One region of the Kitasatospora sp. NPDC001175 genome, then DNA from elsewhere that is predicted to be linked to it. Evidence: riboswitches for the same ligand, from Rfam matches in the RefSeq annotation. Region 1 holds a riboswitch; each other region holds the start of a gene.
What was found. A riboswitch is a leader RNA that binds a small molecule or an ion and turns the genes downstream of it on or off. The one in region 1 is predicted to bind cyclic di-AMP.

Region 1 (4,426 bases):
GCTTGCTCTCCGCCAGGGTACGGCGGGCCTCCTCCAGCTCGGCGAGCTTGGCGCTGGTCTCGGCACGGCGCTGGTCGAGCCTGAGCTGCCGGTCGATCACCTGCCGGACGGTGGCGCTCTGCCGCTCGGCGGCCTGGTTGAGGCTGCGGGCCCGGGCGAGGTACCCGGCGGGATCGGTGTCCAGCATCAGTGCGACGGCCGGGTCGATGCCGCCGGCCCGGTACTGGGCGGCGGCCACCGCATTGAGATCGCCGCGAAGCCGGTTCAGCTCGTCCTGCGCGGCGGCGACCTGGCCCTGCAGGCCGTCGGCCTCGCTCTGCAGACGCTTCTGGTACTCCTGGGCGGCGTTGAACCGCTCCGCCGCCCGGTCGGCCTCCTCGTACAGCTGGTCGACCTGAGCCCTGACCTCCTGCTTGGACGGCGGCTCCCCCGGTGCGCCCGGGGCCGCCTGGGCCGGCCCGCCGAGCGTCATGCCGAGTGCAGTGGTGGCCGCTGCCGTGAGCGCCAGGGCGCGGGCCAGCCGCTGCGTGCCCTGCAGGGGGGAACGGCGGTGCATCGACATCGGGGCGGCTGCTCCATTCGTCCTCGGCTAACGTCCGGGGGCAGACGTTAGCGAGTCCGGAGGATCTAGTCCAAACCCTTGCAACACCGAATATTTGACCACTAATCGGACATTAGCTCGACGAGTCCGGGAACGCCGCAGGCCCGGCCCCTCGGAGACGGGGCCGGGCCTGCGGACGGAACCGCGAAGAGGTCAGACGCGGATGATGGCCGCGATCGGCAGAACGGTGGCCGGCATGTACTTGACGTTCTCGCCGGTACGCGGGGCGTGGACGACCTGGCCGTCGCCCGCGTACATGCCGACGTGGTGCATGTCGTTGTAGAAGATGACCAGGTCACCGGGCTGGGCCCTGGAGATGTCGGTGCCGATGTTGGTGCCGGCCGACGCCTGCTCCTGCGAGGTGCGCGGGATCGAGACGCCGGCCTGCGCGTAGGACCACTCCATCAGACCCGAGCAGTCGAAGGAGCTCGGACCCTCGGCACCCCACTGGTAGGGCTTGCCGATCTGGCTCTCGGCATAGGCGAGCGCGCGGGCGGCGTACGAGCCCGACGCCGGCACGTGGACCGTGCCGCCACCGCCACCGCCACCGCCGGTGCTGGTGCCACCGCCACCGCTGCCGCCGAGGTCGGTGCGGTTCTGGTCACGGGAGGCGCGGGCGGCGGCGTCCGCGGCGGCCTGGGCCTGAGCCAGCTGCTCGCGCTGCTGCTGGGTCAGCGAGTCGAGCAGCTCCCGGGCCTTCGCCAGCTTCGCCTGGACGTCGTCCTTCTGGGCCTTGAGGTCCTGGGTGGTGGCGTCCAGCTCGCCCAGTTTCTGCTGGGCCTCGGCCTTCTGCTGGTCCAGCTTCTCCTGGTCGGCCTTGAGCAGCTTCAGCGCGTCGGCCTGGGAGGCGCCGAGCTGGTTGAGCGAGTCGGCCTGGCTGAGGAAGGAGTCCGGGCTGCTGGAGAGCATCAGCTGCACGGTCGGGGATATACCGCCGTTGCGGTACTGCTCGGCGGCGACGGCGCCGAGCTCGCCCTGAACGGTGCTCACCTGCTGCTGCTGGCGCGCCACCTGGTCCTGCAGGTCGTTGACCTGCTTCTGCAGTTCCTGCTGCTTCTCGTTGGCCGCGTCGTACTTCTCGCTGGCGACCTCGGCCTGGTCGTTGAGCTGATCGACCTGGGTCTTGACTTCATCCAGGGTCGGCTTCGGGTCGGCGTGCGCACCGACCTGGGAGGAGATGGCCACCGCGGTCGCGGCTGTCGCCGTCATGATCGACACGCGGACACGGCTTGCGGGCTTGGGGCGACGATGGGACGCCACGAAGGCGGACTCCTTCTTCCTACGTCCGCCTACCGGGTGAGCTGACGGGTTCGGGCTGGAAGACATGCCCTACGACGCCTCACCGGCCCGCGTCCCCGACGGCCGGCCGGCCTGGCGCCGATTCACCCCGAGGAACGTGGTTCCCCGGCTCCGATCCGCAGCAACCCCAACAGGGGCTTCCCCGTGGGCAGTTGAACTGCCCCTACTGCCTCTCGGACTCGGCGGTAACCACCGCCGCCACCCTGGCTGGGTGATCGACTGTGCGGTGGTTCAGGTCCTGACCCTAGTAACGAAACCGTGATCCGTTCAAATCCTTGTCAGAAAAAATTCTGAGTCAATGCCAAGTTCATTTGTGAACCGACCGTGCGTGACAGCTCGGATACCGACGGCTGACAGCCTTTCACGAAAACGGCCCGCCGAAGCGCCCTGCGTCGCAGGACGAATTCGGCGGGCCGGGAAGCCGGACTCGCGGTGGCGTCAGACCCGGCGGATGGTGACGATCGCCATCGCGTCCGCCTTCATCGTCCGCACCACGTCACCGGTGTGCGGGGCGTGCACCACCATGCCGTTGCCGATGTACATCCCGACATGGCCCCCGCCTTCGTAGATGACCAGGTCACCCGGCTGCGCCTGGGCCAGCGAGGGCACCCGGGCACCGACCCCCATCTGCTCCTCCGAGGTACGCGGCAGCGAGACACCCGCCCGTGCGTACGACCACTGCATCAGACCCGAGCAGTCGAAGGTGCTCGGCCCCGCCGAGCCCCACTGGTAGTCATGCCCGCGCATGCTCAGCGCCGCGGACACCGCGACACCGGCGTAGCCGCCCGCGCTCGGCAGGTCGCCGAGGTCGGCCCGGGCGTCGCCGCGCGAGGCGCGGTCGGCCGCCTCGACGGCGGCCCGCTCCTGCGCGGTGAGCGAGTTCAGCAGGCTCTTGGCCTCCTGCAGCTTCTGCTGCACCTGGGCCTTGGCGTCGTTCAGCTCCTGGGTGTTGCGGTCCAGCTCGGCGAGGACGGCGGCCGCCTCCTGCTTCTGCTGGTCCAGCCGGGCCTGCTGCGCCTTCAGCGCCTTCAGGATGTCGGCCTCGGTCTGGTTGATCTGCTGGGCGCTGGACGCCTGCTCCAGGTAGCCGTCCGGGTTGGACGAGAGCATCAGGGTCACGGACGGGTCGATGCCGCCCGAGCGGTACTGGTCGCCGGCCACCGCCGACAGGCTGGTCTGCAGCTGCGTCAGCTGCTCCTGGCCGCGGGCGACCTGGTCCTGGAGCTGGTCGGCCTGCTTGCGCAGCTGGTCGGCCCGCTCCTGGGCGCCGTCGTACTTCTCGGCCGCCTGCTCCTGCTCGGTGTTCAGCTGGTCGATCTGAACCTTGACCTCGTCCTTGCTCGGCTGGGCGGGCGCCGCGTGGGCACTCGCGTTGGCCGACAGGGCGACCGCGGTCGCCGCCGCAGCGGTCAGCACGGACACCCGTGCGCGGCTCGGCTGCTTGGGACGGCGGTGGCTGGCCAAGGGACTAGCTCCTTCTTCCTGCTGGCTCCGTCCGTTCGGGCGGAATTCCGGAAAATAGGTTTGACGCCAGACCCTAGTGAAGATGACGGATTCGCGCCACTCCCTCGCCGGTGCCAACCCCCAGCCCCCGCACGGAATTCACCGGACCGTCACATATTGCCGGGAATGTCCGGACTGTCGTGAACGCCGGACCCTACAGGGCCACCGGAAGGGCAGACTTCCTGGTCAGGACCGGGACAGCCGGTTCAGCAGCAACACGGACGACACCGGGCGCGCCCCCGCGTTCCGCACCCCGTCGGCGATCTCCTTGTCGGCGGAGACCACCACCACCGGACGCCCCTTCGGCTCGGCCCGGACCAGACGCCGGATCAGCTCGTCCGCCGTCTCCCCGGTCCGGCTGAACCGCACCCGGACGCCGCGCGGAGGCGCCATCATCACCGGCACGTCGAGGTCCTGCCCGTCGAACACACAGGTGACCTCCGCCTGGGTCCGCTGCGCCAACATCGCCAGCCCGCCGAGCAGCCGGATCCGCTGCTGCTCCAGCGGCAGCGTCGGGTAGCCGGTCTTGGTGACGTTGTAGCCGTCCACCACCAGGTGCACCTGAGGGATCGCCAGCAACTGGTCCAGCAGCGCCGGGTCGTCCTCCGCCAGCCCGCGCCGGGCCACGTCGTTGGGCGAGGCCGAGCCGGGCACCACCGCGTCCACCAGATCGGCCGGACGGATCTGCGAGACCGGCAGCGCCAGCTCGCGCTGCAGACCCTGCGCCGAGTGCAGCACGGTGTCCAGCAGCAGCCGCAACCGCATGTCCTCGACGCTGCGCCCCTCCCTGGCCGAGCGGCGACCGGCCTCAACCGCCGTCTCCAGCTCGGCGATCCGGTGCCGCAGCCGCCGTGCCTCACCCTCCGCCGCGCTGCGCTCGGCGGCGGCGGCGGCCCGGGCCGCATCCAGCTCCAGCTGCATCTTGCGTGTCTCGGCCTGCGCCCGCCGGGTGTCGCTCTCCAGGCTGCGCACCCGCTTGCGCAGCGACTCCGCCTCCCTGCGGACGCCCTCCGCGTCGGCCCG
Region 2 (4,426 bases), on a different contig from region 1:
GCCATCGCCCAGCCCAAGCGTGATCAAGCTATCACGTTAAGTGACCATTCGAGGCTGGAGCGTGGTCTGCCTTGGTAGCGGAATGCCGATTTCTGGAGGATCGCTTCGGCACACGGCTGATCGCCCTCCGCTTCGACCAGGGAATCGTCTCCGTCGCCGCACCGCCGCGCATGATCGAGGACGCGCTCGCCGTCGCCGCCGAGCACTTCGCCTTCTGCCCGGACAACATCCGGCAGGGGCACGGAGCGATACGCGAGTACGCGGAGTAGGGCGCATGGAGCCGCCGCCACTGGATGTTCTGGTGGGACTGAGCGGGGCCGAGCCTCCGCAGGCCGGGGGCCGCCGGGACGAGCAACTCCCGTGCGGGGAGTGGTGGCTGCAGGCGAGCGGTGCCCTGGTGGCGGCTCGGCCGGTGAGACGGCCGCGCCGGACGGCCACGGGCGTCATCAGCACAGGGTGCCACCAGCGCTCGGCGCTATCCCGAGGACGGCGAGTCCGTCCACCGGCGATGAGTTGGAGAGTGACCTCATCGGCCGGATCGGGTGCCTCCTTCGGGCAGCCCGCCGACCCGGACGACCGGAGCGCCCCGCAGTGGAGCCGACGTCCTGAGCCGTCAACTCCGGTGCGGGGCGCTCCGGGGGGTCAGTGCTGCTGCAGGTGCAGCGACTGGCCGGGGAGGATCAGATCGGGGTTGGCGCCGATGAGCGCCTTGTTCTCCTCGTAGAGGTGCTGCCATCCGGTGAGCTTGTGCGACTCGGCGATAGCGGAGAGGGTGTCGCCACGCTCGACGGTGTAGGTCTGCGGGGCGGCCGGGGTGTTCGCAGTCGAGGGGGCCGACGGCTGGGCGGGCGCGGCGGGGGAGGCCGGCGTCACGGGCGCGGCGGCGGCGCCGGAACCCGCGGTGGGTGTGCCCGGAAGCTGCGGGGTACCGGTCGCGGAGCCGGGGGCGGGGGTGCCGGTCGCCGGCATCGAGGGGGTGGCCCCCGTCGTCGGGACGCCCGGCTGCGCCGGCTGCGAGGTGCCCGGAGCCGCCGGGCTCGGCGAGGTGGTGTCGGTGCCGGCGCTCGGCTGGGCGGTGGCCGCCGCGCTGTCCATGTGCTTGATGTAGATGTCGTGCTGGACGGTCCAGTGCCAGACGCCGTTGTCCTGGTACCAGTACACGCCGGCGGCCGGGTCGTAGCCCGCGCGGCCGGGGAAGGTCGGAGCTGGGGTGCCGGGCGGAGTGGTGTCGGCGGAAGGCACGCTCGGAGTGGGGGCGGCCGCCGGGGCGTCAGGCGCGGGGGCCGGCGTGGGCGTGGCCGAAGCCTGCGAACCGGGCGCGGTACCGGCCTTGTCGCCGTCATCGTTCTGACGGCCCTTGTCACCGTCATCGTGCCGGCCGCCCTTGCCGCCCTGATCGGTCAGACCGGCCTGCGCGGCGCAGTTGGGCCAGAGGCCGGTGCCGGAGTCTTCGAGGACCCGCTCGGCCACGGCTATCTGCTGGCTCCTGGTGGCGTGGTCGGGCTCGGCGGCGTACTTGTCGCCACCGTGCGAGACCCAGGCGCGCTGCGTCAGACCGAGGCCGCCGTAGTGGCCCTGGCCGTCGTCAGCGCTCCAGTTGCCGCCGGTTTCGCACTGGGCCACGGCGTCCCAGGTCTTGACGGGCGCGGCGTGTGCCCCGGAAGCGGTGAGCAGCGGGAGCGCCAGACCCACGCTCGCCACGCCGGCGGCGGCGATGGCGCGGTCGGCCTGGGTGGGACGGCGGTGGCGGCCAGAGCCGGAAAAGACCACGGAACATTCCTCTCCGTACGCCTACGAGGTGAGCTGTCGGGTTCGGACCGGGAGGTGGCCCGGCCGCGTGGGTACGCGGCTTCACCCCAAGCCGTGGGGGACGGCGACTGACCTGGTTCCCCCGCTCCTGCCCAGGGTGTGCTCGATGTCCCGGAGCGCGAATGGGCAGGACTCGGCGTACTGCGTCCGGGAGTCCGCAACGGCGAACTGCAGGGAGATTAGAGGGATCATCACCTGGATAACAAGCCCGCATCCGGTGCATCACACAAAAATCACGACATTCGTTCAGCCTTCCACTGGACTCCGGCTCTGCTGCTGCCCACGAGCCCGGGGCCGGCTCCGCATGGACACTCAGAGCGGGGAGCGGAGTTGGGTGTGCCGCTGCTGTACCGGGGCCGCCGTTCGACCGCGCCCGCCCGCCCGCGCCCCGAGATCGTGCACCTCCCGATCACCGGTGTCGCCCCGCACCAGGTCCGCCTCGCCTGGTGCGGGACGCGTGCCTCGCCGCTGACCGAGGAGTTCGCCGAGCCCACTGTCGGGTGCAGGAACACCGCTGAGCGGCGCGCGGACCAGCGTGGGCGACCACGCACCTCGGAGATGTGCGGTCATGCTGGTTCCCGCGCCCCTCGGCGGACGTGACGGATCGGGCGGTGCTCAGCGGGTCTCGCGGTACAGCCGCTCGAAGTCGCCGACCAGGGCTGCCGGCGACGGCAGTTCGTCGATCTCGTCCTGCAGGGCGGCAGCCGCGTCGCGCAGGGTCTTGTCGTCGAGCAGCCGGGTGAGCAGCGTGGCGTCCACCGAGTCGCTGTCCGAACGCAGCCCGTACCCCTTGGCCACGGCGGCGTCCACGTTGATGAAGTGGTCGGCGCCCTGCGGCAGGATCAGCTGCGGCACGCCGGCGACGGCGGCGGTGAGCATGGTCCCGGAACCGCCGTGGTGGATCACGGCGTCGCTGACGTCGAGGAGCTCGGCCAGCGGCGTCCACGGGAGCGGACGGATGTTGTCGGGCAGGGTGCCCAGCGGGCTCAGGTCGGCGCTGCCGACGGCGAGCAGGAAGTCCGCGTCGACCTCGGCGGCCTGCTCGGTGAGCCAGGCGATCGGGTTGACACCGGCGTACTCGGTGAGCACCGTGCCCAGGGTGACCGCGATCCGGCGCCGCTCACTGCGGCCGACGAGATCGGAGGGAACGACACCGCCGCCGTTGAAGGGGACGTAGCGGACCCGCCAGCCGCCGCCGTCACCGCCGAGCGAGGCCGGTACCACGTCGATCACGGTGCGCTCGCCGGGACCGGCCACCGAGTGGGCCTGGTACTCGGCGGAGAGGATCTCGGCGAGCCGGTCGAGCATCGGAAGGCCGGGCATCACGCCGAAGTTGTGGACCAGGGTCGGTATGCCCAGCTTGGCCGCGACCAGTGGGGCGGCGGATGCGAAGGGCTCCATGACCATGATGTCCGGGCGCCACTCGGTGGCGACCCGCAGCAGTCCGTCGATGGCGACCCGGCCGTGCTCGGCGAAGCCGAGGGCGGCGAGTTCGAGTATCTCCTCCTGGGTGCGGTCCTTGGCGACGTACCTCGGCTCGTCCTTGGTGATCCGCTGGAAGGCCTCGCCGATGCCGGTGCCGTCGCCGATCTCGACCACCGGCAGTCCGGTGTTGCACAGCGTCTCCAGCGGGGCCGAGCCGGCGAACAGGACCTGGTGCCCGGCCGAGCGCAGGGCCTGCGCGGTCGGAACCATCGGGAAGATGTGCCCGGCCGCAGCCGGAGCGGTGAACAGGACGCGCATGGGATGACTCCTTGCGTTTGCATGGAAGTTCAGATCCGACGTTACGTCAAACGAGTGATCTGAGTGTCCGATTTTCGGACATAGGGAACCCGGAAAACCCCGAGGGCTCTCGACGGGCAGGGGAGGGCCCGGCGCCGGCCGTGAACCACGGCCGAGGGCAGCTCGGACTCCCGCTCAACCACCATGCGCCGCAGTGCGCTTGGCCGCATCGCGCCCCTCCCCCGATTTTCACTGGACAGCCTGTCTTTCATCGGACTGACTGTCAAGGGATTGTAGGATCAGCGCCCATGGCTACTCGTAAATACGACCAACGCCTGAGAGCCGAAGCCTCGGAGGAGACCCGGCGCCGCATCCTCGACGCGGTGTACACCTGCCTCCGCGAGGCCCCGGCCGAGCCGGTCGCTCTGGACAAGGTCGCCCGACTCGCCCGTGTCTCCCGCTCGACCGTCTACCTGGTGTTCGGCTCGCGCGGAGGCCTGTTCGCCGCTTTCGCCGAAGACCTCCTGGAGCGCGGCGGGTTCTCCCGGATGCTGGAGGCGACGGCCCACCCGAACGCCCGCGAGGGCCTGCGCGGTGGAATCCACGGCGTGATGACGATGTACGCCGCCCACCGGGACGTGCTGCGCGCGCTGTACTCGATGGCGATGCTCAGCGCGGACGCGGTCGGCGGCGCCGTCCAGCGCATCGAGCAGGGGCGGGCGGCGGGGGCCTACTACCGCGCGATGCGGCTGGCGGACCAGGGCCAGCTGCGCCCCGACGTCACCACTGAGGAGGCTGCGGACCTGCTCTGGATGCTGACCGGCTTCGACAGCTTCGACCTGCTGTACACCGGCCGCTCCCTCCCGGTCGACCGCGTCGCCGAGCGGATCGCCAC
Region 3 (4,426 bases), on a different contig from region 1:
AGGGCGTCGGCGGTGGCTCCGGGGAACTCCGCCTGCGGGTAGTGTCCGGCACCGTCGATCATCACCTTACGGCCCTTCAGCGCGGCGGCCTGCCGGTCGGCGAGCGCGGCCGGGTCGGGAAAGTCGACGTCCTTGCTGCCCATGATCACCAACGCCGGGCAGCGGACCGCCGCCGCCGACCCGGCGGCCACGGAGTCGCCGCCCAGCTGGCCCCGGGTGGCGTTCTTCCGGCCGGGGGCGCACAGCGCGGCGACCAGACCGGCCCGGTAGGCCCCGAAGTCGGCGGGCCGGCGCGAGGGGTAGTAGTACCGCTGGGCGGCGCCCCAGCTTCCGGGGAAGGCCAGCACCAGCGGGCCGAGCGCCTTCATCAGCGCCCGCCCGAAGGCGTTCGGCGAGTGCTCCAGGAAGGCGTCGATCAGGGCGATCCCGGCAACCCGCTCGGGAGCGGTTCCGGCCGCCTTGACCACGGTGGCGCCGGTGTAGGAGTTGCCGACCAGGACGGCCCGCGCGATGCCCAGGTGGTCCAGCAGGGCGAACACGTCGTGCGCGACGGCGTCGGGCGAGTAGTCGTCCCAGGCGATCGAGGACTCGCCGAAGCCGCGCAGATCCATGGTGATCACCCGGTGGCCGGCCGCGACGAGCAGCGGCCGCAGGTACCGGTACGAGGCGCGGGAGTCGAGCATGCCGGGCAGCAGCACCACGGGGGCGCCGCCGGCGGTGGTGCCGCTGTCGTCGAACGCGATCCGGCCGCCGGGGACGTCGAGGAACCGGGTGTCGGGGTGCTGGGTGCCGGGCATGGTGAGCCTCCGCCGTTGTGTGGCTGCTTCCTGTAGCCCAAAAGCTATGGCTAATAGCTTTAGCCGTCAAGGGGTCTGCGGTGACTGCACTCGCGGACTCCGGTGGGGTGCTCGCCGCCCGGGGTCTTCCGGGCGTCGGTGCTCCGGGGTCGTGCGATACGGTGCGGCTGACCGCAGAACCCGAACCTGAGGGGCTGTCATGCCGTTCATCAACGTCAAGCAGCTGGCCGGCCGCACCGAGGAGCAGAAGGCCGAGATCGCCCGCGAGCTCACCGAGGCGTACGCCCGGGCGACCGGCGTGCAGCCGGAGAGCATCTGGGTGGCGATCGAGGAGGTGCCGCGCGAGAACTGGGCGATCGCCGGTGCGACCTTCGCCGAGCGGGACCGCCGGGCCCAGGGCTGATCCCCCTGGTGGATAACGGGCTGTCATGGGGCGAGCTGGTCAATAGTCACAAATCGCCCATTGCGCCTCAGGAGCCAAGGACTTCACTAGGCGTGCAGCTTGGAATCATGGCCTTCTCGGATTAACGTTTGATAACGCAGCGCGGTCGGCAACGCCGTACCCGAACGGCACCGTGCTGTCGCCCAATCCCCAAGATCTGCCCCGTGGGTGGGTCCGGGAGCCGGGGAACCACGTTCCTGGGGTGAATCGGGTGGGCCCGCCCACTCGTAGGAGACCTTCCTGCTCCGAACCCGTCAGCTAACCCGGTCGGCGCGAAGGAAGGAAAGGAGCGCGCCCGGTGGCGTCCTTGTCGCACAGCCCTGCCAACCTCGGGGTCGGCAGCGTCGGGGTCGGCACCCAGCTGCTCGACCTTCCGCCGGAACCGGCCGCCGACGCCGACGGTGCGGCCCGGCACCGGATGCCCCGCCAGTCGCGCAGCGGCTCGCTGCTCGGCGTGACCGCGATGGCCGCCGGACTCGGCGCCACCGGTTTCGCCACCGCAGGACCGGCCGCCGCGGCCACCGCCACCCAGCCGCCCGCTCCCGCGCCGGCGTTCTCCGTCCCCGACACGGCCTCGGACCACGTCCTGGCCGCCGACCCCGGACTCACCCTCACCGCCCGGATCCAGCAGCAGGCCGACGGAGAGCGCACCAGCACGGAGGAGGCCGCCCGGCTGGCCGCCGCCCAGGAGGCCGAGGCCAAGCGGGCCGTCCAGCAGGCCGAGGCCCAGGCCGCCGGGGAACGCGCCCGGCTCGGCACCCTCCGGCCGCCGGTCGACGGCTACACGCTCGCGACGCGGTTCGACCAGGCCGGTTCGCACTGGTCCCAGCCGCACACCGGCCTGGACTTCGCCGCTCGCACCGGCGCCCCGGTCACCGCCGTCGGCGCGGGCACCGTCACCGCGGCCGGCTGGTCCGGCGCGTACGGCTACCGGGTGGTCCAGACCCTGCCCGACGGCACCGAGATCTGGTACTGCCACCTCTCCGCCATCTCCGCCGTGTCCGGACAGGTCACCGCGGGCACCCAGCTCGGCCGGGTCGGCGCGACCGGGCACTCCCGCGGCGTCCTGCCGTCGGGCGTGCCCCTCGGCCCCCACGTCCACCTGGAGGTCCGCCCCGCCGGGGGCGCCCCGGTCGACCCGCTGGCCTGGTTCCACTCCCACGGCCTCCAGCCGTAACGGCCCTCGGCCGCCGGGCGCGCCCCGGCGGCCGGCCCGGCCGGGCCCGGTACACCCTGGTGCAGGGGCGCGGTGCGGCGGGTCGCCGGGCGTACGGCGGCCGGCCGGTCAGGCGTCCGTGCCCGCCAGGTACTCCTCGATCTCCGCCGTCTCCGGCTCGGGCGCCAGGTCCGCGAACTCCGCCACCAGCAGCTCGGGCAGCCCCGGTACCGTCCACTCCCCGCACAGCCGCAGCGCCTCCGCCGCCACCGCCGCCTCGAAGTCCTCGAAGTCACCGGCGAGTTCGTCGGGCATTGGCAGGCCCAGCGCGTTCCGCCCGGCCAGATTGCGGTAGCTGCGCCGCATCAGCCGGTTCTCCAGCAGCAGCCGCGCCCCGTCGGTGGCCATCCCCACCGAGAGCACTCGCGCCCGGTTCCAGCCCTCGTCCCCCTGCACCGGCTCCATCGGCCCCAGCTCCTCCAGCCAGACGAAGCACGCGATCCGCTGGTCCTCCGTCAGTGCGCGGAACTCCTCCAGCCAGGCCCGTACGGCCGCCGCGTCGCTGACGTCCACGCCGTCCGCGCGCAGCAGCAGCGTGTACAGCCGGGGCCAGGTCAGCAGGTGCGGTCGGCGCAGCAGGTCGCAGAGCAGCTCGCCCTGCCACTCGGCCTCCGCGTGCAGCCTGGCGTGCCGCTTGGCGTTCAGCCGCCGGGTCGCCCGCTGATGGTCGATCAGCAGCCGCACCGCCCGCCCGTACGCCTCCGGTTCGGCCACGGGCTGTACGTACAGGTGGAGCTGCTCGTGCAGCAGCTGCTCCAGCAGCGGCGAACTCAGCTCGGGGAAGCCCTCGTGCATCGACGCGCCGCCGAGCTCCAGCAGGGTGAGCACCGTCCGCAGCGCCTCTTCGGGCACCGGCTCGTACCCGTGCTCGGCCGCCCAGGCGAGCAGATCGGTGGTGCGGGTACCCGGGGTGAGCTGCAGATCGTGGTTCACGCTACGTACCGTAGCCGGTGCCAGGGGGTACGGCCTCCGTGCGGGTGCCGCACCCGTAGCCGGGGCCCGCTGTAGGGTCGGACGGCATGGAGCCAGAACCGGGACCGGCCGGGTCGGGGCGGGCCGTGCTGCTGACCGGCCCGCGCCTCGCCCTCCGCGAGTTCCACCAAGATCGAGCTCTACGTCGAACAGGCCGAGGCCGAGCCGCGCACCGTCTACCGGCTCGCCGTCACGGTGCTCGCCGCCGACGAACCCGAGTACGCCACGCCGATCGGCACCGCCGTCCTCGACCTCGGCGACCACCGCTCCGCCACCCTCGGCTACGCGCTGCGCCGGGACGCCTGGGGCAACGGGTACGCGACTGAAATCACCGCGCTGCTCTGCGAGTTCGGCTTCCGGACCCTCGGACTGCACCGCCTCGCCGCCCGGGTCGACCCGGAGAACACCGCCTCCGTCCGCGTGCTCACCAAGGCCGGCTTCCAACGGGAGGGTCGCATCCGGCACGACCTGTGGCTGCGCGGCACCTGGTACGACTCACTGCTGTTCTCGCTGCTGGAGGACGAGTGGGTGGCGCCCGCTGCAGGACGGGGGTAGGGACAACCCCACCCCCGACTCGGCAGCGGGCTGCATTACGGCGGCGGCCCGGAACTGACACCGTTGAGGTGTGAGCACGGACGACACCAGGGGGACCGCGATGAGCAGCACCGCCACCGACAGCATCCACCGCACCGCCGGCCGCCCCTCGGGGGACGGAGCCGGGCCGCGGGGGTCCTTCTGGCTGGCCCCGGTCACCGCCGCCACCTGGCGGCAGGCCGGCTTCGCGCTGACCTCGCTGCCCCTCGCCGCGGTGGGCTTCAGCTTCGTCATCGCCTTCTTCAGCGCCGGTGTCGGTCTGGCGGTCACCGCACTGGGCCTGCCGGTGCTCGCGCTGCTGCTCGTCGGCGCCCGCGGGCTCGGGGCCCTGGAGCGCCTCCGGGCCCGTACGCTGCTCGGCGCCGAGATAGCGGAGCCGGCCCCGGTCCGGCCCGGCCGTCCCGG
Region 4 (4,426 bases), on a different contig from region 1:
CGGAATCCCCCACACAGAACTGTTCGCTGTGAGCGCAGGGTCAGCATTCGAAACAGCGAGCCCGGGCACCTTCCGGTACCCGGGCTCGCCGTCGGCCACTACTCGGTGACTCAGGCCTCGGTGCTCTCCGCGGCGCCCTCGGCCTCGGCGCCCTCGTCCTCGGCGTCGTCGAAGGTGACGACCTCACCGTTGGTGTCCTTGACGGTGGCGGCCTCGACCACGGTGGCCAGCGCCTTGCCGCGGGCGACCTCGCCGACCAGCAGCGGAACCTGGCCGCCCTGGACGACCTGCTGGGCGAACTGGTCCGGGGTGAGACCCGAACCGGCGGCGCGACGGATCAGGTGCTCGGTGAGCTCCTCCTGGTTGACGCCGAGCTCCTCCTTCGCCACGATCGCGTCGAGCACGAACTGGGTCTTGATGCCCTTCTTCGCCTGCTCCTCGGTCTCCGCCAGGAACTCCTCCATGGTCTTGCCCTGGGTGGCGAGGTAGGTGTCCAGGTTCAGACCCATGGGCTCCAGCTGGTGGTGCTCCAGGTTGTGGCGGCGGGTCTCGACCTCGTCCTTGAGGAGCTTGGCCGGGTACTCCATCTCGACCAGCTTCAGCAGCTCGTCCAGGACGCGCTCCTGGGCCTGGGTGGCCTGGTCGAACTCGCGCATGCGCTCCAGGCGCTTGCGGGAGTCCTCCTTCAGCTCGTCCAGGGTGTCGAACTCGCTGGCCAGCTGGGCGAACTCGTCGTCCAGCGCCGGGAGCTCCTTCTCCTGAACGGTCTTCACGGTGACGGTGACGTCGGAGCTCTTGCCGGCCTGGGTGCCGCCCTTGAGCTCGGTGGCGAAGGTCTTGGACTCACCGGCGGACAGGCCCACGACGGCCTCGTCGATGCCGTCCAGCAGGCGGCCGGAGCCGATCTCGTAGCTGACGTCCGAGGCGGTGCCGTCCTCCGGAACCTCACCGTCGACCTTGGCCTCCAGGTCGACGATCACGACGTCGCCCTCGGCGGCGGCGCGCTCGACGTCCTTGACCGAGGAGAAGCGCTCGCGCAGCTGCTCCAGGGACTTCTCGACGTCGGCGTCCTCGACCACGATCGGGTCGACCTCGACCTCGATGGTGGAGAAGTCCGGCAGGGTGATCTCCGGGCGGATGTCGACCTCGGCGGTGAACTTCAGATCGCCACCGTCGGCGATCCGCTCGACACCCTCGATGTCGGTGATCTCGGGCTGGCCGAGGACCTCGATCTTGCCCTCGTCGACGGCCTGCGTGTAGAAGCGCGGCAGGGCGTCGTTGACAGCCTCCTCCAGCACGGCGGCGCGGCCGAAGCGCTGGTCGATGACGCGGGCCGGGATCTTGCCCTTACGGAAGCCCGGAACCGTGACCTGCTGGTTGATCTTCTTGTACGCCGCGTCGAGGCTGGGCTTGAGCTCCTCGAAGGGCACCTCGACGGTGAGTCGAACCCGGGTCGGGTTCAGAGTCTCGACGGCGCTCTTCACGGTTGGGTCTCCTAAGGGCTTGCGGTCAGGTTGTCTCCGCCCGTCCGGCTCATCCGGCGCGGGCGAGACGGGCGATGGGCGGTTGGGGCTGCATCTCCCGTACATGGTGGACGGTGAGCGTGACTCCTCGCCCTCAGGCGGTCGACCTGGGCGTATGCACAGGGACTACCGGCCAGCGGCCCATCCTACCGGTACCACGAAAGGCGGACGCCAGGCCCGCCCGCGATCAGCGCGCCGCCGCCCGATCGGGCGCCGCCTCGGCGGCGCACGATTCGGCGGCGCGCAAGACGGCCCCGGGCCCGACATGCCGTCAACTCGAAGTCGACGACGGCGGCTTCGACTGAGTGGCCGTCGGAAAAGCCAACAGGGCCCCGTCCGCTGACGAGACCCTGCCGCACTGTCGGGGTGACCGGATTCGAACCGACGACCTTCCGCTCCCAAAGCGGACGCGCTACCAAACTGCGCCACACCCCGTGGTGCCGAGAGGAAGCGTACACGTCGGTCGGGCCGCGCTCGCTGCTATATCGAGAGCCCGCCGGACATGCCCGGAACCGGAAGCAGTGTGCAAGCAACCGACCGAACCAGGTAGGCTGACCCCGTCCTCGTGACCGACAAGTCTCCGGGGGCGCCGCATGCTCACATGCGGTATGCGGGTGTAGCTCAATGGTAGAGCCCCAGTCTTCCAAACTGGTCACGCGAGTTCGATTCTCGTCACCCGCTCCAGACACTTCGGCCCCGGGCCGACGGTTCCACCGTCAGCCCGGGGCCGAAGTCGTTTTCGGGATGCCGCCGCGATGTCCCTGCGACGACCGGTCCGGTCCCCGGCCAGGGCCGGGGAGGGAGCGGACCGAAGGCGCGTCAGAGCCGGACGCCGTGGCTGACCAGGTAGCCCACCGGGTTGATGTCGGAGCCGTAGGCCGGGCCGGTGCGGACCTCGAAGTGCAGGTGCGGACCGGTGACGTTGCCGGTGGCGCCGGAGCGGCCGATCTGCTGGCCGGCGCCCACGGACTGGCCGACCCGGACGGTGATCACCGAGAGGTGGGCGTACTCGGAGTACCGGCCGTCGGTGTGCCTGATGACGACCTGGTTTCCGTACGAGCCGCCCCAGCCGGTGGTGACCACGGTGCCGCTGGTGACCGCCTTCACCGGGGTGCCGGTGGAGACCAGGAAGTCCACGCCGGTGTGGTAGCCGCTGGCCCACGCGGACCCGGCCGCGTGGTACGGGGTGCCGAGGCGGGGGTTGGCCACCGGGGCGGTGTAGGCCGGGGCCGCCTGGGCGGCGACCGTGGTGGCGGGCAGCGCCACGGCGGTGCCGGCCGCGGCGACGACGAGCGCGCGGCGGGCGAATCGGGGCAGCCGGGAACAGCGGGCGTCCTGCGCGGACATGGGGGGAGTCCTCTCCGACGCCTGCGGGGTGAGCTGTCGGGTTCGGACCGGGAGCAGCCCGGCCGCCTGGAAGCGGCTTCACCCCCAGCCGGCCCGGATCTTCGGGCGCGGCGACCTGCCTGTGGTTCCCCCGCTCCTGCCGTGCACTGCGTGAAGTGCGGCCTCCGGGCGGCGGCAGGACTCGGCGTTCCACCCGGCGGACCGACCCGGACGGTGACCGGGCTGGCTGAAGAAAAGCCGATCCGACGTACACGGAGCAAGCTCGTCCCATCCGGGCATAAGAAACACATAAAGACGCGCGGACTCGAAGTCACTCTCCGGCCGGGGCGGACTGCCCTGCGCAGTCAGGACGGTCATGGCCGGCGGGACGAATCCGTACAGAACGTTATGAATCGCACGCTCTGCGGCGAACCGAGTACCCTCCGGCATGAACGGAGGAATCTCCGGTGAGCTGCGTCACCCCATCCGCACGCGGCGTAACTGACGGTCCGTTTCCCGCCGGGGCCCGAGGCCGATACCCTCGCTCGCATCCGCCTTAACGATCATCTATTCGAGCTAGGAGCCAGCCCGTGCGCCCGCAGGACCGTATGGCCGTCATCCAGCGCAGCGTGGTCCGCGAAATGGCGCAGTTCGGCGTGGAGTTCACGGTGGACGACGAGGTGGTCCGCGGCCCGGGGACCACGGCGGTGGCCGTCCGCGAGCACCCCGGCGACGGCGGCAGCGGCCATGTGGACCTCGGCTTCGTCCTCGACCTCGGGCGTGCGGACGCCCCCGTGGTCTGGGACTGCGCGGCGGGACTCGGCAAGACCGAGGAGGAGAAGCTCGACAACGCCGTGAAGATGTGGGCCACCACCACCGCCTCCACCGTGGTGGAGCTGCTGGAGCACCGGGGCGAGCACGGCGACCACTACCAGCCCGCCGAACTGGCCGACTGGCACGCCATCCAGGGCCCGGCGGCCGTCTTCGGCTTCGGCAACGAGCGCCTGGCCGACTGGCTGGCCGACCACCAGCCGCTGACCGCCATCGCCGAGGCGCTCCGGCCCGAGCTCACCGCCGGGCGGCTGACCGGAGTGAAGCTCTTCCTCGGCGGGCGGTCCGGCGACGACATCGCCGAGGTCCGGGTGAACGGCGAGGTCTCGGAGGCCGCCTCGGCCGCACTGCACGCGCTGGACTGGCCGCGCGGTGAACGCTTCTGCTGGGCCCGCCTGTTCATCCTGCTGGTCCCCGAGGGCGGCCTGCACCCCGAACCCGCACGCCCCGCCCCGGCACCGGTGCCGGTCGCGCTGCCGGTGGCCCGGCCCGGCCTGCTGGCCCGGGTCAGGCACGTGCTACGGTCCGCCCGACGGTAGGTCAGCCGGAGAAGGACTTCAAGCTGTTGGCCACCGAGGTGAGGAAGTTCTTGATCGGCTCCGCCGCCGTGGACGCACTGAGCATGAAGCCGAACAGGGCCGAGATGATGGCGTGACTGGTCTTCAGCTGCTTGTTGCGGATGAAGATGAAGACGAGGGCACCGAACAGCACCAGTGCGGAGACGGAGAGCACCACCCGGACTCACT

Region 2: linked by a shared signal. The riboswitch ahead of ACWDAK_RS13875 (transglycosylase family protein) and the one ahead of ACWDAK_RS36770 (C40 family peptidase) in region 1 are both predicted to bind cyclic di-AMP.
Region 3: linked by a shared signal. The riboswitch ahead of ACWDAK_RS20060 (M23 family metallopeptidase) and the one ahead of ACWDAK_RS36770 (C40 family peptidase) in region 1 are both predicted to bind cyclic di-AMP.
Region 4: linked by a shared signal. The riboswitch ahead of ACWDAK_RS05550 (M23 family metallopeptidase) and the one ahead of ACWDAK_RS36770 (C40 family peptidase) in region 1 are both predicted to bind cyclic di-AMP.

What each region holds. Positions count from the first base shown of each region.
Region 1 covers NZ_JBSFJU010000094.1:4,669-9,094, forward strand. The annotation lists gene ACWDAK_RS36765 (C40 family peptidase) at 1-562, opposite strand, end outside; gene ACWDAK_RS36770 (C40 family peptidase) at 755-1,810, opposite strand; cyclic di-AMP (ydaO/yuaA leader) riboswitch at 1,872-2,034, opposite strand; gene ACWDAK_RS36775 (C40 family peptidase) at 2,339-3,364, opposite strand; gene ACWDAK_RS36780 (NYN domain-containing protein) at 3,590-4,426, opposite strand, start outside.
Region 2 covers NZ_JBSFJU010000015.1:52,446-56,871, reverse strand. The annotation lists gene ACWDAK_RS13880 (DUF4253 domain-containing protein) at 72-269, shown strand; gene ACWDAK_RS13875 (transglycosylase family protein) at 643-1,770, opposite strand; cyclic di-AMP (ydaO/yuaA leader) riboswitch at 1,775-1,919, opposite strand; gene ACWDAK_RS13870 (nucleotide disphospho-sugar-binding domain-containing protein) at 2,425-3,552, opposite strand; gene ACWDAK_RS13865 (TetR/AcrR family transcriptional regulator) at 3,840-4,426, shown strand, end outside.
Region 3 covers NZ_JBSFJU010000026.1:22,817-27,242, reverse strand. The annotation lists gene ACWDAK_RS20070 (alpha/beta fold hydrolase) at 1-797, opposite strand, end outside; gene ACWDAK_RS20065 (tautomerase family protein) at 997-1,200, shown strand; cyclic di-AMP (ydaO/yuaA leader) riboswitch at 1,370-1,526, shown strand; gene ACWDAK_RS20060 (M23 family metallopeptidase) at 1,538-2,416, shown strand; gene ACWDAK_RS20055 (hypothetical protein) at 2,525-3,388, opposite strand; gene ACWDAK_RS20050 (GNAT family N-acetyltransferase) at 3,560-3,982, shown strand; gene ACWDAK_RS20045 (sensor domain-containing protein) at 4,053-4,426, shown strand, end outside.
Region 4 covers NZ_JBSFJU010000005.1:41,587-46,012, reverse strand. The annotation lists gene tig (trigger factor) at 111-1,484, opposite strand; tRNA gene ACWDAK_RS05560 (tRNA-Pro) at 1,885-1,958, opposite strand; tRNA gene ACWDAK_RS05555 (tRNA-Gly) at 2,134-2,207, shown strand; partial or broken gene ACWDAK_RS05550 (M23 family metallopeptidase) at 2,343-2,741, opposite strand; cyclic di-AMP (ydaO/yuaA leader) riboswitch at 2,876-3,031, opposite strand; gene ACWDAK_RS05545 (DUF6348 family protein) at 3,440-4,219, shown strand; gene ACWDAK_RS05540 (hypothetical protein) at 4,221-4,415, opposite strand.